2 regions of the Paenibacillus sp. FSL R7-0652 genome follow, and region 1 is predicted to be linked to the other one. Evidence: predicted binding sites of a transcription regulator. Region 1 holds the regulator's gene; the other holds the start of a gene.
What was found. The regulator Rex, encoded in region 1, represses fermentation and respiration genes when NADH is low (regulators of the CRP and FNR family bind a similar motif). The targets are predictions, from matches to a motif close to TTGTGAAATATTTCACAA.
Positions count from the first base shown of each region.

Region 2: the regulator Rex is predicted to act here: its motif matches at 10,431-10,448, upstream of adhE (bifunctional acetaldehyde-CoA/alcohol dehydrogenase).

Region 1 is NZ_CP152001.1:4,041,171-4,058,097, reverse strand. Features, by position in the region: gene MKY97_RS17905 (nucleotide pyrophosphohydrolase) at 1-280, shown strand, start outside; gene MKY97_RS17900 (tetratricopeptide repeat protein) at 331-855, shown strand; gene dapB (4-hydroxy-tetrahydrodipicolinate reductase) at 945-1,748, shown strand; gene mgsA (methylglyoxal synthase) at 1,767-2,207, shown strand; gene bshB1 (bacillithiol biosynthesis deacetylase BshB1) at 2,204-2,893, shown strand; gene bshA (N-acetyl-alpha-D-glucosaminyl L-malate synthase BshA) at 3,022-4,182, shown strand; gene MKY97_RS17875 (CCA tRNA nucleotidyltransferase) at 4,221-5,522, shown strand; gene MKY97_RS17870 (biotin--[acetyl-CoA-carboxylase] ligase) at 5,509-6,486, shown strand; gene panB (3-methyl-2-oxobutanoate hydroxymethyltransferase) at 6,996-7,868, shown strand; gene panC (pantoate--beta-alanine ligase) at 7,868-8,770, shown strand; gene panD (aspartate 1-decarboxylase) at 8,763-9,146, shown strand; gene MKY97_RS17850 (tetratricopeptide repeat protein) at 9,242-9,889, shown strand; gene dinG (ATP-dependent DNA helicase DinG) at 10,035-12,908, shown strand; gene MKY97_RS17840 (redox-sensing transcriptional repressor Rex) at 13,102-13,758, shown strand; gene MKY97_RS17835 (amidohydrolase) at 13,742-15,049, shown strand; gene MKY97_RS17830 (DUF5590 domain-containing protein) at 15,101-15,631, shown strand; gene MKY97_RS17825 (hypothetical protein) at 15,919-16,446, shown strand; gene MKY97_RS17820 (AAA family ATPase) at 16,439-16,927, shown strand, end outside.
Region 2 is NZ_CP152001.1:4,215,584-4,232,510, reverse strand. Features, by position in the region: gene msrA (peptide-methionine (S)-S-oxide reductase MsrA) at 1-309, opposite strand, end outside; gene MKY97_RS18805 (VTT domain-containing protein) at 529-1,140, opposite strand; gene MKY97_RS18800 (Gfo/Idh/MocA family oxidoreductase) at 1,374-2,318, shown strand; gene MKY97_RS18795 (hypothetical protein) at 2,354-2,668, shown strand; gene MKY97_RS18790 (AraC family transcriptional regulator) at 2,763-3,581, opposite strand; gene MKY97_RS18785 (Gfo/Idh/MocA family oxidoreductase) at 3,774-4,886, shown strand; gene MKY97_RS18780 (sugar phosphate isomerase/epimerase) at 5,065-6,033, shown strand; gene MKY97_RS18775 (ThuA domain-containing protein) at 6,058-6,786, shown strand; gene MKY97_RS18770 (helix-turn-helix domain-containing protein) at 7,090-7,413, shown strand; gene MKY97_RS18765 (hypothetical protein) at 7,599-8,327, shown strand; gene MKY97_RS18760 (hypothetical protein) at 8,519-9,244, shown strand; gene MKY97_RS18755 (Crp/Fnr family transcriptional regulator) at 9,383-10,099, opposite strand; gene adhE (bifunctional acetaldehyde-CoA/alcohol dehydrogenase) at 10,529-13,141, shown strand; gene MKY97_RS18745 (hypothetical protein) at 13,256-13,561, shown strand; gene pflB (formate C-acetyltransferase) at 13,862-16,120, shown strand; gene pflA (pyruvate formate-lyase-activating protein) at 16,207-16,927, shown strand, end outside.

The sequences.
Region 1 (16,927 bases):
CCAGTTCAAAGAGGGATACTTCAGTCCTCTGGCCATGCTGGCCCGGATGTCTGAAGAGGTTGGAGAACTTGCCCGTGAAGTGAATCACGAGTTCGGAGAGAAACCGAAGAAAGCTTCCGAAGCTGCCAATTCTATTGAACTTGAACTTGGAGATATTTTATTTATCACCATATGTTTTGCAAACTCGCTTGGTATTGATTTGGCTGAGGCACATGACAAAGTCATGCATAAATTTAATACCCGAGACGCAAATCGGTGGACTCCAAAAAACACCGATTAGGCGTAGATTACATATGCTGTACCATCACCCGCACGGGGAGGGTCAGCTTGATGATGAAACCGGAAGATTATATGCAGCAGGCTTATCGCTGTATATTACAAAATGATTTTGAGCAGGCCATTCGCTGGTTCGAAGCGGCCATCCATGCTCACCCGGAACATGCCGAATTGTACTATCGCTGTTCCATTACACATGCACGAAGCAAACATCTGCTTCCTGCGCTGGAATATGCTCGCAAGGCGGTGGAATTGTCCGAGGGCGCCGAAGAATACGTGCTGCATATGCAGACACTTGAGGCGAAGCAGCTGACGATCAAAGCTAAGATGCTGCTTGAACAGACCGTTCAAACAAACACCAAGCCCGTTGTCGAAGCTTCTCTTCTTCTCAAAGAAGCTGTTAGGCTGGACCCGCTGTCTGTGGAAGCCCATGTCATGCTGGCGCTGGCATACAGTGATCTGAATGAATACGAAAGTGCTCTGCAGACACTACAGGATGCAATCCTGCTTGATCCGCAGAATGGGCAGCTGTATCAGATGTTACAGGAAACGAAGCAGCGTATGAAATCCATGCAGTAAGTAATCATTACAGTTAAACAGTGAACTGAATGAAAAAGCTGGGTTAATACGATTTAGATGATCTAACAAGTGAAGGAGATGCAGCCAAGATGAGTGAAGTGATAAGAGTTGCCGTGATCGGAGCGGCTGGCCGGATGGGCCGTGAAGTGGTGAAGCTGGTACTGCAGGATCCGGATTTGGAGCTTGCCGCCGCTGTCAACCGCTCCGGAGCAGGCACAGATGCTGGAACACTGGTAGGTTTACCTGAGTGTGGTGTGTTGGTAACAGACGATATCGAGATGGCTTTTGCCGAAACCAAGCCGCAGGTCATGGTTGATTTTACAGTGCCGCAGTTTGCCTTTGCTCATACAGAGATTGCAATCCGCCATGGCGTAAGACCTGTCATGGGTGTTACCGGCTTTACGCCGGAGCAGATCGAACAGTTGGACAAGCAGTGCCAGGAGAAAGGCATTGGCGGACTAATTGCACCTAACTTCTCCATAGGAGCAATCCTGATGATGCGTTTTGCAGCACAGGCTGCCAAACATATGCCTAACGTGGAAATTATTGAATATCACGGCGATCAGAAGCTGGATGCACCATCAGGAACGGCGATCAAAACAGCGGAACTGATTGCAGCTAATCGTGAGGAGATTCGTCAAGGCAATCCGAATGAAGAAGAGACAATTGAGGGAGCACGCGGTGGATACTACAATGGCTTCCGCATTCACTCCGTACGTTTGCCAGGTGTATTCGCACAGCAGGAAGTGGTATTCGGTGATTATGGACAATCGCTGAAGATTCGTCATGATTCCTACGAGCGTGCTGGTTATATGCCAGGAGTCAAGATTGGTGTACAAAAGGTAATGGAATATACAGGACTCGTATACGGCTTTGACCACTTTATCGACTAAAGGAGATTGAAGATTGTCATGTTGAAAATCGCATTTATTGCCCATGATCGTAAAAAAGAAGAAATGGTAAACTTTGTTACCGCTTATGAGCCTGTGTTTACAGATCATCAATTGTATTCGACAGGTACAACAGGTCTTCGTATTATGGAAGGCACATCCCTGCAGATTCATCGTTTCGAATCGGGGCCGCTTGGAGGCGACCAGCAGATCGGTGCTTTGGTAGCGCAAAACGAGATGGACCTGATCATTTTCCTGCGTGACCCGCTGATGGCACAGCCGCATGAGCCTGACATCAATGCGCTGCTTCGTCTATGTGACGTTCAGGGGATTCCGCTTGCGACTAATATTGCAACCGCCGAGATTTTAGTTAAAGCGCTGGATCGCGGTGACTTTGCTTGGAGAGAACTGGTACATAAGTACAAGCCGGAGGCAGGAATGAATACGGGTGACTCACAATGAGCCTGGATATTCTCATCTTCGGTGCACATGCAGATGACGCCGAGATTGGAATGGCTGGAACGATTGCAAAACATACAGCTGCCGGATTCAAGGTAGGCGTATGTGACCTGACTCGTGCGGAGATGTCTTCCAACGGCACCGTGGAGCGCAGAACCGAGGAAGCGGAGCAAGCCTCACGCGTCCTCGGTCTTTCGTGTCGGACCAATCTCGGGCTGCCTGACCGTGGACTCCATATTACACCGGAACAAGTACAAGCAGTTACAGCGGAAATACGCAGGCATGCACCGCACATCGTTTTTGCACCTTATTGGGAGGATCGGCATCCCGATCATATCATGTGCAGTAAACTTGTGCAGGAGGCTGTATTTAATGCGAAGCTTCGGAATTATATGCCGGACATGCCTGCTGTGCAGGTGAAGCAGATGTATTTTTATTTTATTAACGATATCGGTCCTACGGATTTGATTGTGGATATTACGGAACACTACGAACAGAAAGAAGCGTCGCTGCGCTGCTACCGATCCCAATTTGAACAGGGCGAAGGGATCGTTTCAACCCCGCTGAATCAGGGTTACATTGAGCGGGTGAGGGCACGTGATTCCCTGCTAGGACAGCGCAGTCTTATTCCATATGCGGAAGGCTTTGCGACGGTAACACCTTATGTGGTGAAGCAGTTTGGCGTCTAAACTAAATAAGTATCGGTATATATAGATGGAACAATGACTTTACACTTCAACGAATCATGCCAACTATCAATTTCCGCTGCATGATATCAACCTGCACATTGCGGGAGATCAAAGGAGCGTCCAACCGGATGGATCGTAAGCTAAAAATCGGAATTACCTGTTATCCGTCCCTCGGAGGATCTGGGGTTGTTGCAACGGAACTCGGCAAATTGCTGGCCGAACAGGGGCATCAGGTTCATTTTATTGCGAACAGTATTCCTTTCAGATTAGGAAAATTTCAGAAAAATATTTTTTATCATGAAGTCGAGGTTAATGATTACTACGTGTTCCGTTATCCTCCGTATGACTTGTCTTTGGCGACCAAGATGGCACAGGTGGCGAAAGCACAGCAGCTTGACCTGCTTCATGTACATTACGCGGTACCCCATGCAGTGTGTGCTTTTCTAGCCAAACAGATGGTCGGGGACAACCTTAAAGTGGTGACAACGCTCCACGGAACAGATATTACGGTACTGGCTCAGGATGAATCTTTGAAAGACTTGATTCGGCTCGCAATCAATGAAAGCGATGCGGTTACCGCTGTGTCCCAGGATTTGATTCGTGAAACGGTCGAACTGCTGGACATCCAGCGTCCGATCGATCTGACCTACAACTTTATAGATAAACGTGTGTATTATCCAAGAGATGCGGTAAGTCTGCGTCGGGATATAGCTGCTCCTCATGAAAAGATACTTATGCATATTTCCAACTTTCGACCGGTCAAACGGACGCAGGATGTAGTGGAAGTATTTCGTCAGGTTCAGGAAAAAGTGCCTGCGAAGCTGCTGTTTGTGGGTGAGGGCCCTGATCTGCCCAAGATTCAATGTAAAATCAAAGAGCTGGGCTTGGATGACAAGGTTCATTTCCTCGGCAGACAGGATGATATCGCGCAGGTAATATCGATGGCCGACATCCTGATGCTGCCGTCAGAGAAAGAAAGCTTTGGTCTTGTTGCACTTGAGGCGATGGCTTGTGGTGTACCGACGATCGGTTCTGAGGCTGGCGGAATTCCCGAGCTTGTTATACATGGGAAAACAGGGTTCCTCTCGCCAATCGGCGATACCGCGTCCATGGCTGAGAACGCGATTCGTCTGCTGACCGACGAAAAATTGACTGCGGATATTCGGGAAGCTTGTCTTCAGCGTGCACATCATGATTTCTGTAATGACTCCATCCGCCTGAAATACGAACAGATATATTATCGTGTCCTTGGAAGAGAAATCCCTAGTCTGAATCCGGTGTGCGGTTAAAGTTGGGGGACCACAACAGGCAGGAAAAGAGGTGAGATGTGGTGGTTCAATGGACTCAAGCAGATGCCGAAATGGCAAAACAAAGTGAGCGCGTACTCACTCAATTGAATACACACGGTTTCGAGGCTTATTGGGTTGGCGGCTGTGTCCGTGATGAATTACTGGGGCGGGCTGTCGATGATATGGATATTACAACCTCTGCTTCACCCGAGCAGGTCATGGCACTATTTGAAGATTGTATTCCTACGGGACTGCAGCATGGAACGGTAACAGTTCGTGCAGGCGGTTATTATTTTGAAGTGACTACCTTTCGGACGGAATCGGATTACCGGGATAATCGCAGGCCGGCAGCAGTGCAGTTTGTACAGGACATCAAAGAGGATCTGCAGCGGCGTGATTTCACAATGAATGCGCTGGCGATGGATGTTAACGGAACGTTGGTTGACCCATTCGGGGGGCAAACCGATATCAAGCAGGAGCTTGTACGTTGTGTGGGCCTCGCGGTTGAACGCTTTGGTGAAGATGCGCTGCGTATGCTGCGCTGTGTAAGGTTCGCTTCTGTGTTCAATTTCAGAATTGCATACAATACCTGGAAAGGGTTTGTTCATCAGCGTGAACTGCTTCAGCATATCGCTATGGAACGGGTTCGAACCGAGATGGTGAAAATGATGGCGGGCCCTCACCCACTGAAGGGCTTGGAATTGTTATTTCGCAGTCGTGCCCTGGAGTATGTCAAAGCCCCGGTGGATTCCTCCAGATTCAACAAAGACTTGTTAGCTGGTCTGGAGCATTTGTCCGGGGATCATGTGCTGCTGCGTTGGACATGCCTATTACTGGCAGGTGGTTATAACCGCGAAGAAGCCGACAAGCTGCTGCGGAACTGGACCTTTTCTAATGAACAGCGCAGTCGTATTACAGGTGTGCTTCAGGTGGAACAGCTGGTGACCGCTTTTGTTGAGCAGGATGAGGAGGACAACAAGCTTCGGGAGAGCTGGATTGAAAGTGAGCTTGCTTGTGGTGCTCAGGCCGCTGACGACTGGCTTATGCTGCAGGAGGAGCTTCCAAAACGGTGGCGTGACCTTTCCGAACAGGTAGAAGCACGGCTGGCAAAAGTTCAGGCTTTCGCTGCAGGCTGGAGTCGATCCATACCCGTTCACGAAATAAAGGAGCTTGAAATCACTGGTGAACAGGTACTGCAGCTGGTGGACCGCAAGGGCGGACCTTGGCTTGGACAGCTGATGAAACATCTGCTCAGGGAAACGGCAGTTGGCAATATAACGAATCAGCATGAGGCATTAAGAGCTGAAGTGAGACGGGTGGCTGCAGATGACCAAGCATGAGGATCTGTTACATATGCTGCTTCAAGCTGACGGACAATTTGTGTCGGGCGAGGAGATCAGCCGGCATCTGTCGATCAGCCGAACCGCGGTGTGGAAGCATGTGAATAAATTGCGAGATATGGGCTACGAATTCGAAGCTGTCTCACGCAAAGGGTACCGTCTAGTCACGAAACCTCAAACGATCGATGCGGCTGCGCTCCAGTTGGCACTCAAAACGGCTGTATTTGGCCGTAAAGCCGTTATGCTCCCCTCAACCTTGTCAACTCAAGGCGATGTCTTGAAGCTGGCTGAAGAGGGAGAGGGTGAAGGAGCGGTAGTCTTTTCCGAAGAACAGACCGGAGGCCGAGGGCGGTTCGGCAGAAAGTGGTTCTCTCCTCCTGGAAAAGGGATCTGGATGAGTGTGCTGCTGCGGCCGGAAGTTCCGCTGCACCATACACCCCAGCTTACACTTTTGACCGGAGTGGCTGTATGCCGGGCCGTTCGCGCCTGTACAGGCGCGGAGGCTGGGATCAAATGGCCAAATGACCTGCTGATTAATGGCCGCAAGATGTGCGGCATACTGCTGGAATCTGCGGTGGAGGATCATCAGGTCCGTTACTGTATTGCAGGCATTGGTGTTGATGCGAATTTTGGCCGCGAGGATTATCCTGAAGACTTGAAGCAGATTGCAACTTCTATCCAGATTGAAACAGGACAGAGGGTTGACCGGACAGAGCTGGCAGCCGCTATCTTGACGGAACTGGAGAGTCTCTATTTTTTATACCAAAAAGAAGGGTTCGGCGTAATCGCCTCATTATGGGAGGCGCTGTCTGTATCGTTGAACCGTAAGATTATAGTCACGAATCCCCACGGCGTAGTGGAAGGAAAGGCTGTTGGGCTGGATCCTTCTGGGGCGCTGATCGTGGAAACACCGAATGGAGAACGGGAACTTATCGTATCCGGTGAAGTGACTTGGAAAAGCTGATATTTGCCGAATATGTCGAATATGACTAGGGCGTGTCTTGAAACCGACTGAAGTGTATTTTTTACCCCTTTTCGCCCCCAGCTGCGTCAATTTCCCTTGACGTGCCCCGGCACGCCTGCGGTAAACTTCCTGGCTGGGAACGAAAATTTGGCAAAATCTACTTCCTTAAACAATTTCAGACACACCCTGACAAATTGAACATAAGACGTGAAGTTTGAGCAGAACTTTGGTATACTGATTTCGTGAGGCGGTATCGGGTATGTACAGACCGAGCTGCACTCCGGAGCAGTAAACCTTTGTTCTGCTTGATGCGTTCTTATGCAGGCGGCAAGGGCAAGAAACAATGGAATATTGGTACAAATGTGTTGTTGGATTCTGCTCTGAGCCGAAGAGGACCGAGACAGAAGGGACGATCGCAAGTGACTCTTTTTTGACTTTTCGGGACTTTTTAGTGGAAAAACTAAAAGGTTTTTTTGTGTTTATTTGAAAAGGGAGAGGGGCACAAACGAATGGCTAGGAAACAAGCTTTGAATATCGTGAAAATGAAAAAATACAAACAGGACGGCATTCCGATCAGCATGATTACGGCTTATGACTATCCAACGGCTCTGCTCGCTGAAGAAGCTGGCATTGACATTATTCTGGTAGGCGACTCTTTGGGTAATGTTGTCCTCGGTTACAATTCAACTCTGCCAGTTACGATTGACGATATGGTGTACCACACTCGTTCGGTTGTGAGAGGTGCGGAACATACGTTTATCGTTGCAGACATGCCTTTTATGACGTATCACGGCAGCATCGATGAAACATTGAAGGGTGTTCGTCGATTGATGCAGGAAGGTCATGCTCATGCGGTCAAAATGGAAGGCGGCGTTGAAATCGCGGAGACAGTCAAGGCTGTTGTGCAAGCAGGCGTGCCTGTGCTCGGTCACATTGGATTGACACCACAATCGGTGAATCAGATCGGTGGTTACCGGATTCAAGGCAAGGATGCAGCAGATGCCAAACGTCTGATGGATGAAGCCAAAGCACTTGAAGCCGCAGGGGCTTTTGGCATCGTGCTCGAACTCGTGACGGAAGAAGTGGCCGAAGCAATCTCAAAGGAATTGTCGATCCCGACCATTGGCATTGGAGCAGGGCGGGGATGTGACGGTCAAGTACTCGTTTTTCATGATGTGGTTCAATATGCTTCACCATACACGCCTAAACGATTTGTCAAAACTTATGGTGATGTAGGAAGTGTGATTCGCAGCAGTATTGAAACGTATGTAAAAGAGGTGAAGGATCGCTCCTTCCCGGCTGAAGAGCATGTCTTCAGTGCAGCAGATGGTGTGCTGGATGGATTGTACGGACAACGCAAAGAAAAGGTGGAAACGCGCTGATGAAAGTCATACGCACGATCGCAGAGTTAAGACAGGAACTGAGCTTGATGCGTAAAAATCAAGCCATCCGTTCTGGAGAAGCCGTGGTAGGATTTGTGCCGACCATGGGATATCTTCACCAAGGCCATGCCAGTCTGATGCAGGCGGCCAGACAGCAAAGCGATATCGTAGTATTGAGCATTTTTGTCAATCCGATTCAATTTGGACCGAATGAAGACTTCGACAGTTATCCGCGAGATGAGGAACGGGATGTTGAAACAGCTCGTACAGAAGGTGTGGATATCGTATTTATTCCCTCGGTGCAGGAGATGTATCCGCAGCCGACGCAAACTACGATTGCAGTATCCGGCATTACAGAACGCTTGTGCGGTGCATCCCGTCCGGGACATTTTAACGGAGTAACTACCGTGGTCTCCAAGCTGTTCAACATTGTACAGCCGCAGAAAGCCTTTTTTGGCATGAAGGATGCGCAGCAGGTGGCAGTCATTCAACAAATGGTACATGATTTGAACATGCCGATTGACATTGTGCCTTGTCCCATCGTTCGTGAAGAGGACGGTTTGGCACTCAGCTCACGTAATGTCTATCTGAGTACAGAACTGCGTGAGGAGGCATTAGTGCTGTCTCAGGCACTGCGTGCGGCACAAGAAGCTGTAGATTCCGGGACAGCTGTTACAGCGGATGACATTCGTCGTTTGCTCCGTGAACACATTGGTACCGCTGCGCATGCTGTCATCGATTATGCGGAGATTCAGGCATTTCCGAGTCTTGAACCTCTTGCGGGTGACGAACCGTTACAGGCATATGAAGATCTGCTGATTGCACTGGCTGTGAAATTCGGGAAAACAAGATTAATAGATAACATACGTATCCAAAAAATGGAGGTGCCGTCCCTTGTTTAGAACATTAATGAAATCGAAGATTCACCGTGCTACCGTAACGGAAGCCAATTTGAACTATGTGGGAAGCATTACCATTGATGAAGACCTGATGGAAACATCTGACTTGATGGAAAATGAAAAAGTGCAAATTGTAAACAATAACAACGGTGCACGGCTTGAAACTTATGTAATCCCGGGTCCGCGCGGCAGTGGCGTGATTTGTCTGAACGGAGCCGCAGCGCGTCTTGTGCAGCCTGGAGATACTGTCATTATCATTTCCTATGCGATGATGTCCCAGGAAGAAGCGAATGCGCATCAACCAACCGTGGTGTTTGTGGACGGTCAGAACAAGCCGGTGCAGACGATGAAAAAGGAAGTTCACGCCACGATTCTGTAATCCGCTGGGAAGGAGAATGAAATCGGCCCATCCAGCAGAAAATGAGTACAGGTCACACTGCACTAATCCATTTTTCCAAGGGTGGGGATGCATCGATGTTCCAGCATGTTTTCGCCGAAATGAACGACATGTTAGATGAAATTATCAAGGGCTATCCTTCCGCTGAAGGTCTGGACAAACAGGAGCTGCAGCACAAATGGAATCTGCTCAAACGCATGAGTGACGGGATGCTGGATGAATGGCTGATGTTTGAAGAGAAAATGAGCCAGCTTCGGGAGCAGGAGCTTGAAAAGCCGGCTTCACTTGAGCCGGAGCAGCAGGCCGTCACGTCGCTGCCTGAGCTTCATCTGGAATGTTTCAGCCGTGGACAGGGGTATTTCAAGCTGCAGATGTATCCGCAGGCGATCGACCAATTTTCACAGGTCGTGGATGATTATCCGGATAGTGCCCTAGCCCGGTTTTATCTCGCGCTCGCTTACTTAAGTCTGGAGCAGATGTCCGAATCTGAAGCTCATTTAGAGCAGATTATGCTGCTGAACGGATCAGCAAGGCTAAAGGGTCTTGTCTGTAATGTCCTCGGCTGTATTCAAGCCAAGCGGTACAATCTGGACGCAGCATGGTCGCTGTTTGCTCAAGCCCTTCAGTATGACCCGACGTTGACCGAACCTCTGTACAACATGGAAGTATGCAGGCTGAACAGAGGTAAACTGCAATATGCAAATCAGCTGACTGCCCTCAATTAAGAGTGTGGCATTTGGCGGCAAAAGAACGGTGTTTCCTCCTTTGGCATAGCGGCGGAAACACCGCTTTTTTGTCAGTTAATTTTCAAATGCCCTTTTTTTTGCTATGCTGTAACATAGACTGGAATGGAAGGGACCGTATATTGCAATGAAATTTGCCGTTTTGGATTTCGAAACAACCGGCACGCAGTCCGACGGTGAGATTATACAGGCCGGACTTGCCATCATAGATCATGACTACAGCATAACTCAAATATATAGTTCTTATGTAAATCCGGGTGTGCCTATTCCGCCGTTCATTACAGGGCTGACCGGAATTACAGAAGAAGATGTAGCGGATGCTCCATCCCTCGAAGAGATGATGATGGAGATGGTACCGCTTCTTGACGATGTGGTTTTGGTAGGCCATAACGTTGCATTTGATTTTCATTTTTTGCAGAATGCGCTGGACCGCTGCGGGTATTTACCGTTTACGGGTCGTATTCTGGATACCATTGATTTCTTGAAAATAACATTTCCTTCGCTGGGTTCCTATCAGCTCGGGTATGTATCAGCCGAATTCGGATTTGAGCATGACCGTCCTCATCAGGCGGATAGTGATGCCTTGGCAACCGCTCATGTGCTTCTCAAATGTCTGGATGAGCTGCGGGAGCTTCCGCTGATTACCATTCAGCGGCTTAGCGATCTGTTTGCGCCGGAAGACAGCGACCTTGGCTGGTTTTTTGACGGGCTTCGTGCCGAGAAGGAAGCAGACCCGATACAGGACCTCGATGGACATACGTATTATCGTCAACTCGCGCTTAATGTTAGCGACTGGACGGAGATCGGAGCGCCACGTGATGAGAGAGAAGCGAATCCGCTGGAAGGTGTCAGCTTTGATCAGTTTATGGATCAGGTAAGAGACAACCTCAAAGAGACGCTGGATCATTACGAAGAACGTGAAGCTCAGACACAGATGTTCAGCAGCGTACGACAGGCGCTGGACGAAGAGAAACATTTATTGCTGGAAGCCGGAACAGGAACCGGAAAATCACTGGGATACCTTTTGCCTGCCATTTATGAAAGTGTCAAACAGGAGCAGAAGGTGATGGTAAGCACCCACACCATTAACCTGCAGGAGCAGCTGCGCGAACGGGATATTCCGATGCTGACGCAGGTGGTTCCGTTTCCGTTTAAAGCATCGGTGTTCAAGGGCAGAGGTCATTACCTGTGTCTGCGTAAATTCGAGCACAAGATTAATAAACGGGAATTTGCCACGCCTAAAGAGGACTACTTCACCGCAGCCCAAATGATTGTATGGCTCACACAGACCGAGACGGGTGATGATGAAGAATTAAACCTCAGTGCACGCGGAGGCGATTTCTGGGAGACGGTACAGAGTGAATCCGAGTCCTGTCTCGGCAGATCCTGTCCGTGGTTCCGCAAGTGCTTCTATCATCGTGCCAAACATGAAGCAGGACTTTCTGACATCGTGATTACCAATCACTCGAAGCTGTTTACTGACGTGAAGGCTGCCCATCAGCTGCTGCCCGCGTATGAAAGTCTGGTTATTGATGAGGCGCATCATCTGGAAGATGTAGCAGGTAAACATCTGGGTCTTCATATGAAGTACTTCACCCTTGTTCACACGCTGACCCGCTTGTTCAAAGACAGCCGCAACGGTCAGCTGCCGATGCTGCGTTCTCAGCTGTCCGGACATGAAAATGCGGTGCAGTGGGGTTCTATGGTGGATCAAATGTTCCCGCTTGCCGTTGAGGTTAAGGAGATGTGGGACCGTCTGAGCGACGCTTTGTTTGGCCTGCTGCCGGAACGCAGTGATGCTTCACCAGGTGAAACCGGGCAGTTCTCCCTTCGTTTGAAGGCTTCGCAGAAACCTGCGAAATGGCAGGAGCTGCAGGAACTGGAGAACCAAATCTATGTGACCCTTGGTGACTTGGTGCGCAAAGGGGATAAGCTGCTGCTTGAAGTGAAAGAGGATCAGGACGATTATCAGTCTGACAGTTTAATTACGGATATCACCGGGCTGTTAAAGGATCTGACGACATTAAAGGAGAATTTAAGATTCTTCATGCGTATGGACGATGCCAAGACGGTGTATTGGATGGAGGCCAGCGGCCAGTTCCGCAGCAAATCACTGCAGCTGTATGCTGTTCCTGTAGATGTAAGTGCACAGCTGAAAGAGATGTTTTTTGATAAAAAGAAAAGCGTTGTGCTTACGTCGGCTACGCTGTCCGTGGATAAGTCATTCCAATTCATGATTGAACAGCTTGGCCTGCAGGAAGCTTCCGACAATAACCGCCTTCTTACATCCATGCTGCCTTCACCGTTCAATTATAGGGAACAGGCCTTGTTAGTCATTCCGCGTGATTTTCCAAGTCTGAAAGGCAGTGTAGGAGATGCTCACTTTGTACAGATGCTGGTACAGTCCCTTGCCGAGACGGCGATTGCGACACAGGGACGTATGATGGTGCTGTTCACCTCATACAAAATGCTGAGACAAGTGTATGAGCCGTTGAAGGAGGCTTTATCCGGGAATGATATCTCCCTATTGGGCCAAGGCGTTGACAGCGGTAACCGTTCCAAGCTCACACGAAGATTCCAGGATGCCAAAGCGGCAGTTCTGCTGGGTACGAGCAGCTTCTGGGAAGGGGTAGATATTCCAGGTGAAGCCCTCACTTGTCTCGCAATCGTAAGGCTGCCGTTTCAGCCGCCTAACCATCCGCTTCTGGAAGCAAAGAGTGAACTGCTGCAGGAGCAGAAAAAAAATCCGTTTATGAAACTGTCTGTCCCTCAGGCCGTCATCCGGTTCAAACAGGGATTTGGCCGGTTGGTTCGGACAGGCAAGGATCGGGGGATCGTTATCGTGTATGATACGCGAGTAATTGAAGCTTATTATGGCAAGTACTTCCTGTATTCCTTACCTGGACCCAAAATGGAGCATATGCTGACAGAACAGATGGTTCCGCGTATCGCCGAATGGCTGGATCGTCCCATCGTGAATGAAAATGATTCGATTTTGTAAGCTATAGCATTGCATTGTACTTCTGCATAGCGTTAAACTCGAAAGAGACTTCGAAAAGCAGCACATCATGAACTTATAATCCCAACAATACGGGCATTCTGTATGAGGAATGATGCATATTTTGCATGTATACAGAATGCTCCATTTTTCAATATTTATTATTTTATCGTGGCAATGGTAAGGGGGAGCAGGAATGAAATCGGATAAAATTTCGGAAGCGGTAGTACGGCGTCTGCCCGTATATTTGCGTTATCTTAACGAGTTGGTTCAGCGTGAGGTGACCACAGTTTCTTCACAGGAGCTTGGACAGCGATTGGATCTGAATCCGGCCCAGATTCGCAAGGACCTGGCTTATTTTGGTGATTTTGGCCGTAAAGGAATCGGGTATGACGTTTCTTATCTGATCGAGAAGATTCGTCACATTTTGAAGATTGACCAGCAGATTAATGTGGCTCTGGTTGGAGCGGGTAATCTAGGACAAGCGTTGTCCAACTACAATGCTTACTTGAAAGACAATATGAAGATTGTTGCTATTTTTGATGCGTTCGGACCGAAGATTGGCAGTAAGATTAACAGTCTGACTGTCCAGCCGATGGAAGAGCTTGCAGCAGCGGTACAAAAAGATAACATTCGCATCGGGATTATTACGGTTCCGGATACGGAAGCTCAGAACGTCGCGGATCAGCTGATTGAATCGGGAATCGAGGCAATTCTGAATTTTGCACCAACGATTCTAAAAACACCATCACATGTTCGTATCCATCACGCTGACTTTACAACAGATCTGCTCAGTTTGGCTTATTATTTAGAAAACGGGAAGGAAGAAGAGTCTGATGACAACAACGAATAGATGGGTAATTCAAAACGGTAAATTTGCCGTAAACGAAGGCGCAAACTGGACAATAGTTCAAGGGTATATGGTCATTCAGGATGACAAGATTGTGCATATTGGTGAGACGCTGCCGGATGGAGACGAGCAACTGGCGAAAGTGGATGGAAAAGGACTTCTCTTCCTGCCGGGTCTGATCAATACGCATGGTCATGCGGCCATGTCACTGCTTCGGGGTCATGGGGACGATCTGGCACTTCAGGTATGGCTCCAGGAAAAAATGTGGCCGATGGAAGCAAAAATGACTTCGGAAGACGTTTACTGGGGCGCATCGCTTTCGGTGCTTGAAATGCTAAAAGGCGGAACAACAGCGTTCCTGGACATGTATGATCATATGGATCAGGTGGCAAGAGTGGTTGAACAGTCCGGGGCAAGAGCTGCACTGGCTCGCGGTGTGATTGGACTTTGTTCCGAAGAAGAGCAGATGCGCAAGCTGGAAGAGTCCGCAGCATTTGCGCGTGAATGGAACGGACAGGCGGATGGACGGATCACAACGGTTATCTCCCCGCACGCACCTTACACATGCCCTCCAGATTACATAGAGAAGCTTGTACAGGCCGCGCATGACCTTAACCTGCCGCTGCACACGCATATGTCAGAGACATTACGTGAAGTAGAGCAGAACGTGACAGATTACGGCCTGCGCCCTGTAGCTCACCTAGAGAAGCATGGCTTTTTCTCACTTCCATCGCTTGTAGCCCATGCGGTTCATCTGAACGATGAAGAAATTGAGATTCTGGCCCGACATGATGTGGCAGTATCGCATAATCCGGGCAGCAATCTAAAGCTTGCTTCCGGAGTGGCCCGTGTGCCTGCTATGTTGAAAGCAGGGGTTACCGTGTCTCTGGGTACAGACGGACCCGCAAGCAACAACAACCTGGATATGTTTGAGGAAATGAGACTTGCCGCACTGATTCATAAAGGTGTATCTGGCGATCCAACTGCGGTTCCTGCGGGTGAAGCACTGCTGCTTGGAACAGGTTTCGGCGCGAAGTCTATTTTCCTGAACGACACGGGTGCGCTGCGAATGGGGATGAAGGCAGATTTTATTGCGCTGAATATTGAACAGGCTCATTTTTATCCGCATACGGATCTGATCTCTCATGCGATCTATTCTGCCTCGGCTAAAGATGTGGAACATGTATGGGTAGACGGAAAACAAGTGGTGAAACATGGCGAGTGTTTGACAATGGATGAGGAGCGCATTTTGCGGGAATCTCAATTGGCCTTTGATCAGCTTCTTGCCCGTTAAAAGACAAGCTGGCCATCAACGCGCAGTATTCAGAGAAAGGAAGTTCAGCTCTTGAAGAAGAAAAAGAAGTGGATCTGGATATCGCTGCTCATTCTGGTTCTGATCTTGTTTGGACTTCAAAGGTATTACGTCTATGTAACACAAGATCAGCGTAAAGAAGAGGCATTGGCTGTACAAGCCGCACAAGACCAGTTGGGGATTACATCGCCTGATGAGCTTCGAAAGTACGTCTGGGGCGAGAAGAATGGCTCTGACAACATCTATTGGACGATGACCGCCAAAAATAAAGATAATCAAAACGTAATGGTGTGGGTTAAATTTGATAACAACAACCAGCCAGTCCAGGGCGCTGCGGGAGTACACAGTGAATTGATCCAGAACGGGATGTCCGAAACGCAGATTCGCAGCCGATTTAGTTCCGAGGTGCCGGGTGGTGAGATCAAACGGATCATGCCAGGTGTCGTGAATAATATCTACGTATGGCAAGTGTACTACAAAGATGGTACGCATAATTATTATCGTTTTTATCGGTTTAGCAATGGAGAGCAGGTAGATTTGGTCTATACCGTACCGAACAGCTAGAGTCTAAAAAGAGCAGGAAACCGGCAGTCAGCACATCGACTGAACCGGTTTTTTGGCTTTTCTATCAAATGATTGTGAATTAAATAGTTAAAATTAATAATTTATTCATATTTTCACCTTCGATATTGTATATACGATGTGATATACTCATTTATGTACTGAAGTTACAATAAAACGCAAAAAAATCTGCAGTTAACGATGCAGACATCAAGTTCACTCTTTGATTAATGATTATAAATATAAGCCTGTAGATCGAGGATAGGCTCATTTTGGGAGGGGTAATTCATTTGAAGCTGAAAGTATTGCCTATTGTTCTTACTGCTGTTATATCTGCCGTCCTGTTATTTGGAGGTTGGTTCGCATATCGTCAAGTAGCCGTACAAAGCCCGATTGAAAAAATGGTTACTCAATACGAGGGAGTCAATAGTGTTCAATTATCTATTAACCGCAATGATGTACAAATGAAACTTGATTTGAAACCAAATGTGGATTTGGGAAAACTGGTCCAGTATATTCACAAAGAAGGACAGAACCTGATTGGCTCACGTGCGCTTAAACTGGACGTTGTAGATCATTCCAATGAGGCGCTGGAGAACTGGTGGGGCGATGCGATGTTTACTGTAGCCCAAGCGATGGAAAACAAACAATACGCCGAGATTACACCGACTTTGTCGAAGATGGCAGTAGGAGGAATTCAAGTCAATACAGCGATGGATGACAACAATGTTTATGTAAGTCTGAGAGACGGAGATGCCAGCAAGTTCATTATACTGCCGCGTATACCCGGTCAGATAGGAGTGTGGCCTAATGCCTAAATGGACAAAAGAAGCAGCCGTTGGATTTGTTCCTGTTTTGATTATTTTTCTAGCCTTTATCGGTGTTAATATCGTGCCGATCTTGATTGCTCTGCTGCTCGTTGGAGGTTTACTGTTCATGATGCAGATGCGGGGCGGAATTACTGTAGGTGCCGCACAAGAACGCAAACGCAAGAAAAAAGGACCTTCCAAATTGACCTTTGAAGAAATTGGAGGCCAAGACAGTGCCAAGCAGGAGTTAAGAGAAGCGCTTGACTTTCTCATCCGACATGAAGAGATACAGAAGTTCGGGATTCGCCCGCTCAAAGGTATATTACTAACGGGGCCTCCGGGAACGGGAAAAACATTGATGGCCAAAGCGGCAGCACACTATACAGATTCTGTGTTTGTAGCTGCGTCAGGCAGTGAATTTGTCGAAATGTATGTCGGTGTAGGGGCCAGCCGTATCCGCGATTTATTTAAGGATGCCAGAGCGCGGGCT
Region 2 (16,927 bases), 170 kb from region 1:
AAAGATAGCCGTCTGATAAGATGATCCGCGGTCATGGAACTGACCGCCTGCATCTGTCGGATCAATCTGCTGCCAGAAGAGTTCGACCAGTTTCTCGTACGGGAATATGGAGGGATCAAACGTAATCTGAACGGCCTCAACATGCCCCGTCGTTTCCGAGCAGACCTCCTCATAGGTTGGGTTTTCGGTATGTCCGCCTGTATAGCCCGAAACGATTTTATGAATACCGGGCAGTTCCTCAAAAGGGGATACCATACACCAGAAGCATCCGCCTGCAAATGTTGCTTTCTCTAATGACTGTTGTTCCATTCTGAATTCACTCCATTTCTGATGAAGATCCAGCATTCCGTACCGGAGCATGAAGCCAATCGGCTCTGTTTTGATCTCTCGCTCCAGCAATCTGCTGTTTAATCTATTTGGTTACTCTACATATTGGGCTTACCCTACTATTATATCCCGAATGGTCAAGTCAACCAAGCGGCATCGCGTGAGCAAGCTTGAATGAGAGTTGAGGCTGCGTGGTATTACTTACGCTTTCTTGCGTGACCGGCGGCGGAACAATAAAAAGACGAACGTCATAAGGACCATATAACCAGCGAGTATCGCCAAACTCAGCCAGATTGATGAGCCTGCCTGGGCACCTGCGTATGCAAATACAAAGATGGCAGGCATTTTACCAATCGCCGTTGCTGCCATGAACACCCAGAAGGGTATATATGTGATGCCTGCATAGATGTTAACGGCCATCTGAGGCACAACAGGCAGCAGACGCATCGTCATCACACCCATGAATGGATGTGCCTCCATCCATGTGGTAAAACGGTTCAAGCCGCGAATACGTTCAAGATAGACCCGAGCCTGCTGCCTGAAAATAGTTCTTGCTCCAGCATAAACAAGTATCGCCGCAATCGTTGTGCCGAGCCAGCAAATCCATGCTGCCATGGTCATGCCGTAGCTGTAACCAAACGCAATAATAATAACTTTGTATGGGATGACAGGTACGAGAGCAAACAGCGTCGCCATGGAAAGTAAAAGCGGGATGGACTGATGGCCATCGGCCCATGCCAGCAGTTCATATCTGTAAATAAACGTGACTCCGGCAAGTAAAACATAAACGAGGAGCCATAACCATTTTCGCAAAAGTCAAAACGCTCCTTTCAGTTCAGAACCTTGTGTAATGCTCAGCATAAGCCGGTTCTGCTGTCTTATATAAGTTTACCACGGCAGACCATCTTGTGAACAATGCAGCCTCTGCTGCTGCGGTATACTGGCAAGTTGGAAGCTGAGAGGTTACACTATAGGACGTAGAAAGTCATAGGCCGGGTTATTCAGAAGGCTGACGAATGAATTCAAATGAAGGTGGAATGCTCATCATGGAAACAATCAAGCGTACCCGAATTGCCATCATCGGACTCGGAGGAATCGCACGTAAAGTATATTTGCCGCTTTTATCGGCTCATCCGCATGCCCAGATCGTTGGCATCATGAACCGTTCACCAGAACCGGTGAAGGAGATGCAGCATGCATATCGGATTGAGCGGGGCACAACGGATCTGAAAGAGCTGCTGACCTGGGAACTGGATGCGGTGTTTGTACATACAGCCACGGAAGCGCATTTTGAAATTGTGATGGCTTGTCTCGAGCGTGGATTGGCCGTTTATGTAGACAAGCCATTATCCTATACAATTCGCGAATCTGAAGAAATGACTGCATTCGCAGAAGCACAGGGTCTGCTGCTCGCAGTGGGATTCAACCGCAGATTTGCACCGATGTATCAAAAGGCAAAAGAGTGGATGCAGGCAGGAAGAGGTTATCAATCGCTCACCCTCACAAAGCACCGTACAGAAATTCAGGAGCGCCCGGCCGCCGAGACGATCTATGATGATCTCATTCATATGCTTGATCTGATGTTATGGTACGCAGATAACGATGTGCAGCTGCTGGACCAGTGGCTTCGTCAAGATGATCAGGGTCATTTGCTGCATGCGGCTGGAACAGCGGGGCAGGGAAAGACTGCACTCGCCCGATTTGAAATGATTCGTGCCGCAGGGGCTGACCTAGAGAAAGTGGAGCTGCACGGCGGAGGAAGATCGGTAGAAGTTGTGAATATGGATACCGCCCACTATGCAGAACAGGAGAAACTGGAGACGAAAGAGACCTTTGGAAGCTGGGATATGGTGCTGACACGCAGAGGTTTTGCCGGAGCTGTAGATCATTTCCTTGCTTGCTTGGACACCCCCGATGACTGTCAGATCAGTGCGAGTTATGTTATGGACAGCCATGAGCTTGCGGAGCTGCTGATCAAGAAGATGAATTGAATTAAGAATTACACATAAAGGGGTGCAGATCCATCATGGATGAATATCAAAGGGAACGCAGCAAACAGATTGAGGAAGCCGTTATTGAGTCCTATAAGCAGGAAGAAGAGATGATGATCCTGGTGTTTGCTCAGTGGTGTGTGAATAACGGGCTAGACCCGGAGGAGCTGTACCGCCAGGCATATCCGGAGCAGCAGAGTAATGAGCGTTTACAGCAGGTGCAGAAGCTGATTATATCCAAGGAGGAAGCCGGAGATATTCCCGACGACACCGTCCTTGGCGTCCTTTCCATGTTTGGCAACGAGGACCTCGCTATGGTGGTGTCCGAGGCCATCGCCGCGCGCAAATAAGTTTATTGGACGTATACTGCTCCATATCCCAAAATTCAACTGAACAGTGAATAACAAAAAAATACAGCATGATGTGAACGAAACGACGGCATCGTTACATCTGTTCCCGGTGAATCAGGCGAAATTCTTTCGGTGACATACCGAACCGGGAACGGAATACACGGTGGAAGTATGTATAGTTGTTAAAGCCCGAGGATTCAGCGACCTGCTCCAGCGTCATTGGACTAAATATGATTCGCTCTCTTGCCATGTTAAGCCGCACATCGAGTGTATACTGCATGATGCTTTTGCCAAACGTTTCTTTAAACAAATGCACGCCCCTGGATACGCTGATGCCCAGATGTGCTGCCACATCGTTCAGTTTGAACAGAGAGGAGGCATTCTCCTCGATGTAATTTTTAATTTCGTAAGCGACAAAATTGGTTTTGGTATTCGTCGGATGCTCCGAGAGCAGCCGGTCCACCTCTAGACACAGGATACGCATATAATAACTTGAAATTTCGGGATAAGGATTGGAGAGGCGGCGCTGCTCCAGAATCAGCTGTCTGAACAGGGTTAACAGGCTCTCCGACAATTCAACCTTGATTCGAGTCGGTCGTTTATGGCGTTTCCACCAATCGTCCACCCACGAACCGTTGAAGAAAATATGATAATCTCCGCTCTCCACAAGCCGCTCTCCCATAGGATTGTACTCATTATCAATTCGCAGCTCATAAGGCTCGTCCGGGTCAAAAAGAAGCAGATCCCCTGCGTCAACCATGGACATGGAGCCGTCAATGCGAGCACGACAGCGTCCATCGGTCTGCAGCCGCATCAAATAGTTTTTAACTCCGTCGAGCTGCACCATGGAATAGGGTTTGCGATGGAATGAAAAGCCTGCTGTAAGAACTTGGCAGGTATGATCTGTTGGCATATGTGCACTCCTTAAAATTCGAAAAATTATGACCAGATAGTTCATGTTTTAATCATATTATTCATTTTAATTGAAGCGCAAACAGAATACCATAGACTTAGAGTTGAGCAGTATAAACGATCTAAAGTGATAACAAGCATATTAAACAGAAGAACATAGCTCTTACAGGTACGTAAGGAGATGAACATCATCGTGGAGAAAATGAAAGCAGGCATCATCGGGTGCGGTAACATCAGTGCCATCTACCTGGAGAATCTCAAAACAAACCCTCATATCGAGGTTGTGGCGGTCGCTGACCTGATCCGTGAGCGTGCCCAGGAACGGGCAGATGAATTTAATATCGCAAACGTTTACAATGTAGATGAGTTGTTACAAAATGATGAGATTGAACTTGTGCTGAACCTTACGGTTCCTGGCAGTCATGCCATGACCGATGTGGCTGCTTTGGAAGCTGGCAAACATGTGTATGCGGAGAAACCGCTGGCCATTTCACTGGAAGATGGACGCAAAGTGGTCGAGCTTGCCGAGGAAAAAGGGCTGTATGTTGGCTCCGCACCGGATACATTCCTTGGCTCAGGCATCCAGACTGCGCGTAAAGCGATTGAAGAGGGCTTAATTGGCAAGCCGATCGCAGCAACGTCCTTTTTCATGGGTGGTGGACCGGAGGCATGGCACCCTGATCCCGAGTTTTTCTATGCTGCAGGGGGCGGGCCGATGTTTGACATGGGGCCTTACTATTTGACAGCTCTGATCACGCTGCTGGGTCCGATTCGCCGGATCAGTGCATCCGCAGGCATCCAAATCACGGATCGCAAAATTGGTTCAGGCCCGAAGGAAGGGACGGCACTTCGCATCCAGACGCCAACCCACTTGGCTGGGACGATTGATTTTGCTGAAGGTGCGATCGTAACGATGATTACAAGTTTTGATATCCGCGGAGCTTCAGATCTGCCCCGTATCGAAATCTATGGCACGGAAGGCACACTCAGTGTACCTGATCCCAACTTCTTTAATGGTGAAGTCAAGCTTCGCCGGTATGGTCAAGACACGTGGGAGACGGTTCAGCCCGCATTCGAAAGCGGCCATAACGAGAGAGGGATTGGTGTGGCCGAGATGGTGGAATCCATTCGGGCCGGACGCGAGCATAAGGCAAGCGGCAAACTTGCATATCATGTGTTAGAAGCCATGCATGCTTTTCAGCGTTCTTCTCTTGAAGGCAAGCACATTCATCTGGAGAGCACCTACGACAGCGTTGTAACAACGAATGAAGGTCAATCCGAGAACGAGACAGTTGAATCTCACTAATGGATGATAAAGTCTCCACGAATGTGTGATGAAGTCTCACGTTTGGAGATCCATGAGTGGATACGTTTAATTTTCGGGATAGAATCATGCTTGTTTTTCCACAATAACTAAACAAGCATGAGAACGGAACAGCAAAATACAGCAATCATACACTATTTAATCCAAGGAGGAATTGCACTTGAAACTCGGCGTATTTTTGGTACTATTCGGTGGACGTAAATTAGAGGATGCACTTGATTATGTAGCTTCCAAGGGACTCAAAGCAGTAGAAATCGGAACGGGTGGACACCCGGGGAACGCTCACTGTAAGCCAGATGAACTGTTGAGCAATCCTGCAGCACTCAAAAACTTCAAGAACGCAGTGGAATCACGCGGTCTGACGATCAGCGCTCTGAGCTGTCACGGCAACCCGCTGCATCCGCAAAAAGATATTGCGAAGGGATTTCACGATGATTTCGTAAAATCCGTAGAGCTGGCGGAAAAGCTGGAAGTGCCTGTTGTGAATACATTTTCCGGCTGTCCTGGAGATCACGAAGATGCGAAATATCCAAACTGGCCTGTTGCGCCTTGGCCGAATGATTTTCAGGAAATTTTGAAATGGCAGTGGGAAAACAAAGTGATTCCTTACTGGACCGAGTGGGGTAAATTTGCTGCAGATCGCAACGTAAAAGTAGGTCTGGAGCTGCACGGTGGATTCTCCGTTCATACGCCAGCAACCCTGCTCAGACTGCGTGAAGCAGCAGGCGAAGTGATTGGAGCCAACCTCGACCCGAGTCATATGTGGTGGCAGGGTATTGATCCGGTACAGGCGATCCACATTTTGGGTCGGGAAAACGCGATTCATCACTTCCATGCCAAAGATACAACGATCGATCCGGTAAACGTGAACAAACACGGGGTAACGGATATGCAGGATTATACAAACATGCTGGATCGGGCTTGGCAGTTCCGCTCCGTGGGTTACGGACATGATAACAAAACATGGGCGGACATTATGAGTGCCCTGCGTCTGGTTGGCTATGACTATGTTGTAAGTATCGAACACGAAGACGGTCTGATGTCGGTTGAAGAAGGATTCTCTAAAGCCGTACAAAATCTCCAGCAAGTATTGATCGAGGAACCGCTGGGCGATATGTGGTGGGTTTAGAGCTATACTAGGGGGAAATTAATTATGATTAACGTCACCATTTGGAATGAGTTTGTCCATGAGAGAATACATGATGAAGTAAAGGAAGTTTACCCTGACGGCCTGCACCGTGCGCTTGCTGACGGACTTGGCGGCGAGGGATTTGCGATTCGTACAGCTACACTCGATCAGCCTGAACATGGTTTGAGTGATGAAGTGCTGCACTCTACAGATGTGCTTATATGGTGGGGACATATGGCACATGATCGCGTTAGCGACGAGATTGTACAGAAGGTCACGCAGCGTGTATTGAACGGCATGGGCATGATTGTGCTGCATTCCGGTCATTTTTCAAAGCCTTTCAAGGCGCTGATGGGAACGAGCTGTGATCTCAAGTGGCGTGTAGCAGATGAGCAGGAGATCGTATGGTGTGTCAACCCTTCCCACCCGATTGCGGAAGGCATCGATGCTAAGATTGTACTGGAAAAAGAAGAGATGTACGGCGAATTCTTCGATATTCCAGTACCGGATGAGCTGGTGTTTGTGAGTAACTTCCAAGGCGGTGAAGTATTCCGGAGTGGGTGTACATTCCGCCGCGGAGAAGGTAAAATCTTTTATTTCCGGCCTGGACACGAGACGTATCCGACCTACTATAACCCGGAAATATTGAAAGTGATCAGCAATGCTGTAAAATGGGCGTACCCTGCACACAGCTCCAAGCCGCAATATGGCAAAAGCGAACCTGTAAGACCAATTGGTGGCGTGCTGGTCTGAGCCGCAGCAGCTTTATTCATGGATAAACATCATAATGTAATAAGGTCATACCGGGAACTCTTCTCCAAGTCATCTGACTGTGGTAGAAGGGTTCTTTTTGGGTAATATATGGATATGGGTTGTTACACGATATTTCCCATGGTGACCTGCCATAACGTGTTGTATACTGAAGGTATCTGATTTAGCTGCAAGTTCTGCTTCTCAAATTTGAAGTTTTTTGCGGCAGGCGTTTTCTTTACAGCTCAAATGTGTTATTATGAAATATACTAACAAAACGTAAGTTGAGTGATCTCTAAAGAGGTGATGAAAGTGGAAGACCAAGATCTGCGGATGTGTCCGCGTTTTGAAACGGCGTTTTCTTTTTTAGGCAAGCGCTGGAACGGGTTAATTATCCAAACATTGATGAGTGGGTCAAAACGATTTAAAGACATCTCTAATTTGATTCCGTCCATGAGTGACAAAATGTTATCTGAACGGATGAAAGACTTGGAGAGCGAAGGCATTCTGGTACGTCATGTCTACCCGGAAACACCGGTTCGAATCGAATATGAATTGACCGAGAAGGGCAAGGCACTGCAGCCTGTTATGAATCAGATCCAGGATTGGGCTGAACATTGGGTAGAATAAACCCGGCAGATGCGGTTACCAGGTATAACATAAACTCTTGATTTCCAGTGAAATCAAGAGTTTTTTGTCTTACGGGATCGTTTACGTGATGCTTTTTCCTGCTTCCTGTGCACATGTTGTCATGAGATGTAGTATAATCTATAGAAAATGGCCGCAAACGGCCGGAGCGAAGGAGGCCACTTGTCATGAGAGAAGAAAGCTTATCCCGTGAAATACGCTACGGCAAGCAAGATATTGCAGAACTTGAGAGCGCATCCATTCAGGTTCATCTGATTTATCAGAAAACAGCAGAACTGTTCAAACGCTCGGCAAATTCACATTCGGGTAGTGATAACCCTGCTCAAGCAGAGGATTATTTTGTGAACAGCGCTGGCTCAGAATCGTCTCCGGCGGTGCTGCAGAAGTGGATTCAAGCGCCCAGCGGCTGGAAATGTATCGGCTGTGAGCTGCGGCTGCCAGATCGTGTGTCTCATGTGAAAAAAGAGCTTCACAACGACCGACTGTGCCTTAAAGCCGGTAACGGGAAGCTGGTTCAGATTGAAATGCTGATTCAGGCTGTCGTCTGGTCACAATATGAAAAGATTCGTATGTTCGCACCGTGGCTTGGTGATGAGCCCTTCTATACAGCGGATGAACTGGACGTCATTGCACGATATATTGTGCCAACGTATTTCTCCGATCGCCCGCTGCATGAGCAGGGCAAGCTGTTCAAGGTCCATCAGCCATACGGGCATATTCCTTTGTATCAGGAATACGTGGATGCTCCGTCCTGCTGCGTGCAGGTTGACGGTGCCCTACTTGAAGGGCGTTTGCTTACTGGCGTTTTTGTATCAGACAACCAAACGTTCGGACTCAATCCATATCTGAAGGATGGTGACGGAGGCCGCACCTATATGCAGGCTTTCATTCAATAACGGCCTGGTTAACAGCACGGTTATGCAGCACAGGAGGGTCTGCTTGCAGACTCTCCTTTTTGAATAGGATAAGTTCAAGCTGCAGCAGTACAAAAGTAACGGCTTTGACACTGTTTTTTACTGCAGAATGTGCCATAATAAAGGGTATGGACAACAGGGTGAATGATTTTACGCAGGGTGGTGTTACCTACATGATGAAGAAAATTCCCGGTTACATAGGTCTATGCTTGCTTATTCTCGCCATTTTGACGGGGTGTACCAGAGAGACGCAGCCTTCCGAGCAGCCGGTTGTCTCAGAGAAAGATTCAGCCAATACAATTACTGTTGCCATTGATGGCAGTACTTTTTTACCTGATGCGACGAAGTCCATCAAACGTGATTTCAGTGAAGGGTTAACGCTCAAAAAAGCTTTGCTGAACAGTGGACTGGTTGATTTTACGGCTGATGGCAGCCGCATCCAATCCGTGGGTGAGGTTTCGCTAGACTCCTCTCTAACCTGGGCAGTCAAGCTGAATGGCAAGGATGTTGAACTAGAGAATTGGGATACGGAGCTTCATGCCAAAGATGAAGTGATTATATACGTCAAAGCCGCTGACGGCGGGGGCAGCGGTGCCGCTTATCAGACAACCCTGCTGAAAGTAAGTGGCGGCCCGGATAACCCGAATCTGAATCGGCAGTATGCCGGTATTTATGTACAGGAGTGCACGGTTCGTGACGTATTGAAGTCCAGTGGGGTTGTGCGGTTGTCGGAAAACAACAAATTTGTTGTAGCCGTGGAGAATATTACACCTAGGATGAACCAGCGCTGGGTGATTAAGGTGAATGAGAAGGAGTTAATGGAGAACGGATTGGATATGAAATTAAGTCCGCGTGATGCGGTAAAACTTGAACTTGTCAACACGTCCAATGCGTCCTGAAAAATAATAGGAAGCACGAAAAGCCCAATGATGGTTCATTTTATTGGGCTCTTTACGTATCATGAATTCTTTTACAAGTCATATCTTTAAGCGGCCTGAACAGCTCGGCTCGACTCAGCAAAAGGCAGACTGCAGATTTTAGATGCGGCAGATTTCATTCGGACACAGTTCGCAGTGACAGATGCCCTGCAGCATTTTCAGATCTTTGATAACAATCATGCCGTTGTCATATTCAATCGCGTCTTTCTTGCGAAGATCACTAAGCATGCGGTTCACACTTTCACGTGTAGCTCCAATCATATTGGACAGGTCAGTGTGTGTAATTTTTTTATGAATCATCACATGATCCCCATGGGGTTCGCCATAGGAATTAGACAGCCGAATCAAGGTAGAACAGAGCGCCCCTGGTTTGCCGTACAGCATCAAATCCCGAAACTTGGTTTGGGTGAGACGATGGTGAATGCCCATCCACTTCATGAAATCAATCGCAAAGTCACAATGCTGACAAATCAGCATCTCCAGATCCTTATGTTCAAGTACGCCAATCTCGCTGTCCTCCAGGACTTCCGCCGAAAAGCTGTGTCTGGAGCCGAAGAACGGATCAGCCTGACCAATCATGTCTCCCGTCTGGTACATATACATAATCAGTTCCTTGCCCTCGTCCGTTGATTTGGTAATTTGGGCACGTCCCCGTTTCATATAATAAAGTTTGTCAGAGACGTCACCTTCCCAGTACAGATGTGTTCCTTCCGGGTAAGTACGGTCTTTCATCGTGACGAGCAGATGGTTAAAATTTACTTCCGAGAAACAGTTGGTATTTCCGCGCTTTTCCAGTACATTTGTTAGTTCTCCCATACGTTGATCTCCCCTTTGTCTCCCCGGTCAGCTGATCATTACCTGCTTGATGCTTCCGAGGTTCGCCGCAAACTGTGCCATCCTGATCTGGGCATCTCGGCCGTGTGGAGGTACGGTACAAATTGCGGTGGTTCAATTTTTAAGTTCAGTATATACCTAATCTTACCGTTTGAGGGGCATGGAAAGCGTTTAAAAATGGCGAAATTTCAAACATTGTGATTAAATTCACTTTTGGAGGGGAAGCATGAGGCTAAAGGGCTGCTATTTTAAATAGAAAGGGAAATGTCCCTTTCGCGGGGCTCTTAAAAACTTAACTAAAATTTGTCATACTTTGTGAAAAAAATCACATAATATATCTTTTCCCCATGATACGATGTGGATGTAAAGAAGAGAGACAAACCAATACGAACCTTTAGGAGGATGAGGGAGATGGCTGTAAAGAATGAAGTCGCCCCAACAAAAGAACCGACAGCAGGTCAGTATATTCAAACGTTAATTGACAAAGCAAACAAAGCACATGCAGCATTCATGTCCATGGATCAGGAACAAATTGACCGGATTGTGCAGGCTATGGCGCTTGCGGGACTGGATAAACATATGATGCTCGCCAAGATGGCCGTAGAAGAAACAGGACGCGGTGTGTATGAAGATAAAATTATTAAAAATATATTCGCTACAGAGTATGTTTATAACAGCATTAAATACGAAAAAACAGTAGGCGTTATTGAAGACAATGAGTACGACAGCTTCCAGAAAATTGCGGAGCCGGTTGGTATTATCATGGGGATCACGCCTGTAACCAACCCGACATCCACCACGATGTTTAAAGCACTGATTGCGATTAAAACACGTAACCCGATTATCTTTGGTTTCCACCCTTCAGCACAGAAATGCAGCCGCGAGGCAGCCAGAATTCTGCTTGAAGCTGCTGTGAAAAACGGCGCTCCAGCCGACTGTATCCAATGGATTGATGATCCGTCCATGGATCGTACCAACGCACTGATGAATCACAATGACGTGGCTCTCATCCTTGCGACAGGCGGATCAGCCATGGTGCGTGCAGCATACAGCTGTGGTAAACCGGCGCTGGGCGTAGGACCGGGTAACGTACCTTGCTTTATTGAAAAAAGTGCAGATATCAACCAGGCGGTAACGGATTTGATTCTGTCGAAGTCTTTTGACAATGGTATGATCTGTGCTTCCGAACAAGCGGTTATTATTGAAGAACCGATCTTCGATCAAGTGAAAAAGAAAATGATTACGAATGGCTGTTACTTTGTAAACAAAGACGAAGCCGCCAAATTGACGGCAGGTGCGATCAACGCAGAGAAATGTGCAGTTAACCCGACCATTGTAGGTCAGTCCGCTGTGAACATTGCCAAAATGTGCGGCATTGAAGTACCGGCAGGCACTAAAATTCTGGTAGCCGAGATTGAAGGTGTGGGCACCAAATTCCCATTGTCCGCAGAGAAACTGAGTCCGGTGCTGGCATGTTACAAAGTAAAAACCGCAAAAGATGGTATTGAGCGTGCAGCAGAAGTGGTTGCTTTTGGCGGAATGGGTCACTCCTCCGTGATTCACTCGAACAATGAAGAAGTGATCAACCAGTTTGCGGATCGCCTGCAAACCGGACGGATTATCGTGAACTCACCTTCAACACATGGTGCAATCGGAGATATCTACAATACGAATATGCCATCACTGACTCTGGGTTGTGGATCGTACGGACGTAACTCAACATCTTCTAACGTAACGGCTGTAAACTTAATCAACGTGAAAAGGGTGGCTCGTCGTACCGTGAATATGCAGTGGTTCAAAGTGCCGAACAAAGTATACTTCGAAAAAGGGGCAACCCAATACCTTGCCAAAATGCCGGACATTACCCGTGTAGCGATTATTACAGATGCGATGATGGTCAAACTCGGATATGTGGAAAAAGTAGAGCATTATCTGCGTCAACGTCAGACACCGGTTGCGATTGAAGTTTTCTCTGAAGTTGAGCCTGACCCGTCAACAACAACAGTAGATCGCGGTAAAGCAATGATGGAACGCTTCCAGCCGGACTGCATTATCGCGCTCGGCGGCGGATCACCGATGGATGCTGCCAAAGCGATGTGGTTGTTCTATGAGTACCCAGATACCGACTTTAACAACCTGAAACAAAAATTCATGGATATTCGTAAACGGATCTACAAATATCCAAGACTCGGATCGAAAGCAAAATTTGTAGCTATTCCAACAACATCAGGTACAGGTTCTGAAGTTACATCGTTTGCGGTAATTACGGATAAAGAGCACGGCAATACCAAGTATCCGCTGGCTGACTATGAATTGACACCAGACGTAGCGATTGTTGACCCAGAATTCGTATACAGCTTGCCAAGAACCGCAGTAGCCGATACCGGCATGGACGTACTGACTCACGCGATTGAAGCATACGTATCCGTCATGGCGAATGACTATACAGATGGTCTGGCGATTAAAGCGATCCAGCTGGTGTTCCAATACCTGGAACAATCGTCGCTGCAGGGTGATAAACTGGCACGCGAGAAAATGCATAATGCTTCGACGATTGCCGGTATGGCCTTTGCCAACGCGTTCCTGGGCATTAACCACAGTTTGGCGCACAAATGGGGCGGTCAGTACCATACTGCACATGGACGCACCAATGCGATCTTATTGCCGCACGTTATTCGTTACAATGCGAAAAAACCAACGAAATTTGCATCGTTCCCGAAATATTCGCACTTTGTAGCTGATGAACGTTACGCCGAAATTGCACGTATTCTCGGATTGCCGGCACGTACAACCGAAGAAGGCGTAAACAGCTTGATCAAAGCGATTCGCGATCTGAACAAAAAACTGGGCATCGAAGAATCGTTCCAGGAAATCGGATTTGACGCCAAAGACTTCGAATCGCGTGTAGATTACTTGGCTGACCGTGCCTTCGAAGACCAATGTACAACAGCGAATCCAAAACTGCCGCTGGTCACTGAGCTGGCTGATGTATACCGCAACGCTTTCTACGGCAAATTTGAATAAGACGCATAGAGTTGAGGCAATTGATTCAGGGTTCCCCGTATTGGGGAGCCCCCATTGCCGTATCCATGTGGAAAGAGCTAATAAAGAAAAAGGAAAGGGGGTGAGAAAGGAGAGGTGGGCAAGCGGAAATGGCAGAAAAACGGAGGAGCAAAGCGTCCGTTTTTCAGGAACTTCATTCAAGCCCTTAGTTGCTCCAAGCATAGCGGAGCAATGGTTCCCCAAATGGTAGGAACGGAAGAGGGGGTGGCTGTTTGCACAATAGAGGTTCACACGATAACGGAGCGGGCAGAAGAAACGGAAGAAGCAGAGCGTTCGCTTGAAAGCTTTCTGAAAGAAAGCTGCATCGGAAGCATACGCTTATCACCGGATTTTCACTTTGGAAAAGTGAATGGAAAAAATCCGGGGATAACAGCGATCTGAAGTTGTTCTGCCCGCGGAGTGGTTAAGTGTGAACAGCCCTCGTGTCGTGCAATAAGACACCCCCAACTGGAGTGACATACATTGCTTGCTTTGTGACAAAAATCACAGATGATGAAACCAACAGGACGTATACTGAAAATGTAAGAAAAACATTCATTCCGCGGTTCCGGTTCCCCAGTAGAGAGAACGTGTTCCGGCTCATGTGAAACAATTCACATAAATCGCGGCTCTGGACTCACGATGATTTGTTTTTGCAATGATGTGAAGTGTCCAGAAATCCAAATTAGCGGAGGGATTACGATGTCGGTGATCGAAAAAGATGTTAAACAACAAACAGGCTGGAGAAACTTTACCAAAGGAACATGGACAAAAACTGTAGATGTGAATGATTTTCTGGGACATAACCTGTCTCCATACTACGGGGATGAATCTTTCCTCGCAGGTGCTACTCAAAACACAAAAGAACTGTGGGATATTGTATCGGATCTGACCAAAAAAGAACGCGATAATGGTGGCGTGCTTGATGTGGATGTGAATACACCTTCTACAATTACATCCCACCAGCCGGGTTACCTGGATCAGTCCAAAGAGCAGATCGTTGGTGTTCAGACAGACGCTCCATTCAAACGTTCCATTCAGCCATTCGGCGGAATTCGCATGATGATTGATGCATGTGAAGCATACGGCTTCGAAATGCCTCAAGGTGTCATTGATATATTTACAAACATTCGTAAAACGCATAACCAAGGTGTATTTGATGCTTACACTGCCGAGATGCGTGCAGCACGTAAAGCGGGTATTATCACAGGTTTGCCGGATGCTTACGGCCGTGGCCGGATTATCGGTGATTATCGCCGGGTTGCTTTGTACGGTGTAGATTTCCTCATTCGTAACAAAAAAGGCGAACTCAACGCGCTGGAAGTAGACGTCATTGATGAAGATGTCATTCGTCTGCGGGAAGAATTGTCCGAACAGATTCGTGCACTGCAGGAACTGAAACAACTGGGCGAGATGCATGGCTTCGATATTTCTTTGCCAGCAACAACGGCTAAAGAAGCGTTTCAGTGGCTGTACTTCGGTTACCTTGCAGCAATTAAAGAGCAAAACGGTGCAGCGATGTCTCTTGGACGCGTATCTTCTTTCTTGGATATCTACATTGAACGTGACTTGCAAGAAGGCATTCTGACTGAAGAACAGGCTCAAGAACTGGTTGACCACTTTGTGATGAAACTGCGGATTGTTAAATTCCTGCGCACGCCGGATTACAATGAATTGTTCAGCGGTGACCCAACTTGGGTGACCGAGTCCATCGGCGGGATGTCTATGAACGGTGAAACACGCGTAACCAAAAACAGCTTCCGCTTCCTGCACACGCTGCATAACCTGGGACCTGCTCCAGAGCCAAACTTGACTGTACTGTGGTCCACGAAGCTGCCTGAAGCCTTCAAAGATTACTGCAGTAAAGTATCTATTGAAACCAGCTCCATCCAGTATGAGAATGATGATCTGATGCGTCCAATCTATGGCGATGATTACGGTATTGCCTGCTGTGTATCCGCAATGAAAATCGGTAAACAAATGCAGTTCTTCGGAGCGCGTGCCAACTTGGCGAAAGCACTGCTGTATGCGATCAACGGTGGACGTGACGAAAAATCTGGAGCACAGGTTGGACCGGAGTATCCTGCCATCACAAGTGAAGTACTCGATTACAATGAAGTCATGAAACGTTTCAAACCGATGATGGAGTGGCTGGCAAAACTGTACATGAATACTCTTAACGTTATTCACTACATGCATGATAAATACAGCTACGAACGGATTGAAATGGCGCTTCATGATCGTGATATTCTGCGTACAATGGCCTGCGGTATCGCTGGACTCTCGGTCGCAGCTGACTCACTCAGTGCAATTAAATATGCCAAAGTTAAACCGATCCGCAACGAACAGGGCATTGCCGTTGATTTTGAAATCGAAGGTGAATTCCCTTGTTACGGCAACAACGATGACAGTGTTGACAGCATTGCTGTAGAATTGGTAGAAAGCTTCATGGGCATGATTCGCAAGCACAAAGCATACCGCAATGCGATGCCAACACAATCCGTACTGACGATTACTTCCAACGTAGTTTATGGTAAGAAAACAGGAACCACACCAGATGGACGTAAAGCAGGCGAGCCGTTTGCACCAGGGGCAAACCCAATGCATGGTCGGGACAAAAAAGGTGCACTGGCATCCCTCGGATCTGTAGCTAAACTGCCGTATGAACACAGCCTTGACGGTATTTCCAACACCTTCTCCATCGTGCCTAAAGCACTGGGTAAAGAAGATGCAGTTCGGAAATCCAATCTGACAGCGATGATGGATGGATATTTCGGTCAAAATGCGCATCACTTAAACGTAAACGTATTTGATCGTCAGCAGCTGATCGATGCGATGGACCACCCGGAACAATATCCGCAATTAACTATACGGGTGTCGGGTTACGCAGTTAACTTTATTAAACTGACACGTGAGCAGCAGCTGGATGTCATTAACCGTACATTCCACGGTTCAATGTAACTCACTTTTCTGTAATCCAGAGAGGGATTTCGAATCATCATAAAAAGCAGGCGCATAGCGGATGCGAATAGAAAGGAAGAGGCAGCATGGTTAACGGACATATTCATTCACTCGAAACTTTCGGGACGGTTGACGGCCCCGGCATCCGCTTCGTGCTTTTTATGCAAGGATGCCTGCTCAAATGTCAGTACTGTCACAACCCTGACACTTGGGCACTGGACGGCGGTAAAGAGATGACACTGGAGGAGGTACTGGCTGAAATCCAGCCGTACCTGTCTTACTACCGAAGCTCTGGTGGCGGACTCACTATCTCTGGCGGTGAGCCTACGCTGCAGGCCCATTTTGTCGCAGAAGTATTCAAGGAAGTAAAACGCCGCTGGGGACTTCACACTACGCTGGACAGCAACGGCTTCAATGAACCGGATCGCATTCATGACTTACTTGATCATACAGACTTAGTATTACTCGATCTAAAGCATATTGATGACGAGAAACACATCAAGCTGACGGGGAAATCCAATGAACGTACGTTAAAGACAGCAAGATGGTTATCTGACAATGGGCGAAAAATGTGGATCAGACATGTCTATGTACCTGGTATTCATGATCAGGAAGAAGATTTGTTGAATCTTGGCCGCTTTATCGGTACGCTGAACGGGGTGGAGAAATTTGAAATTCTTCCTTATCATCAAATGGGAATTTACAAATGGGAGGCGCTGGGTAAAGTTTATCCGCTGGATGGTGTTCCTTCACCAACCGAAGAAGAAGTTGAACGAGCATATCGCTTGATTGAGCAGGGGCGTACGG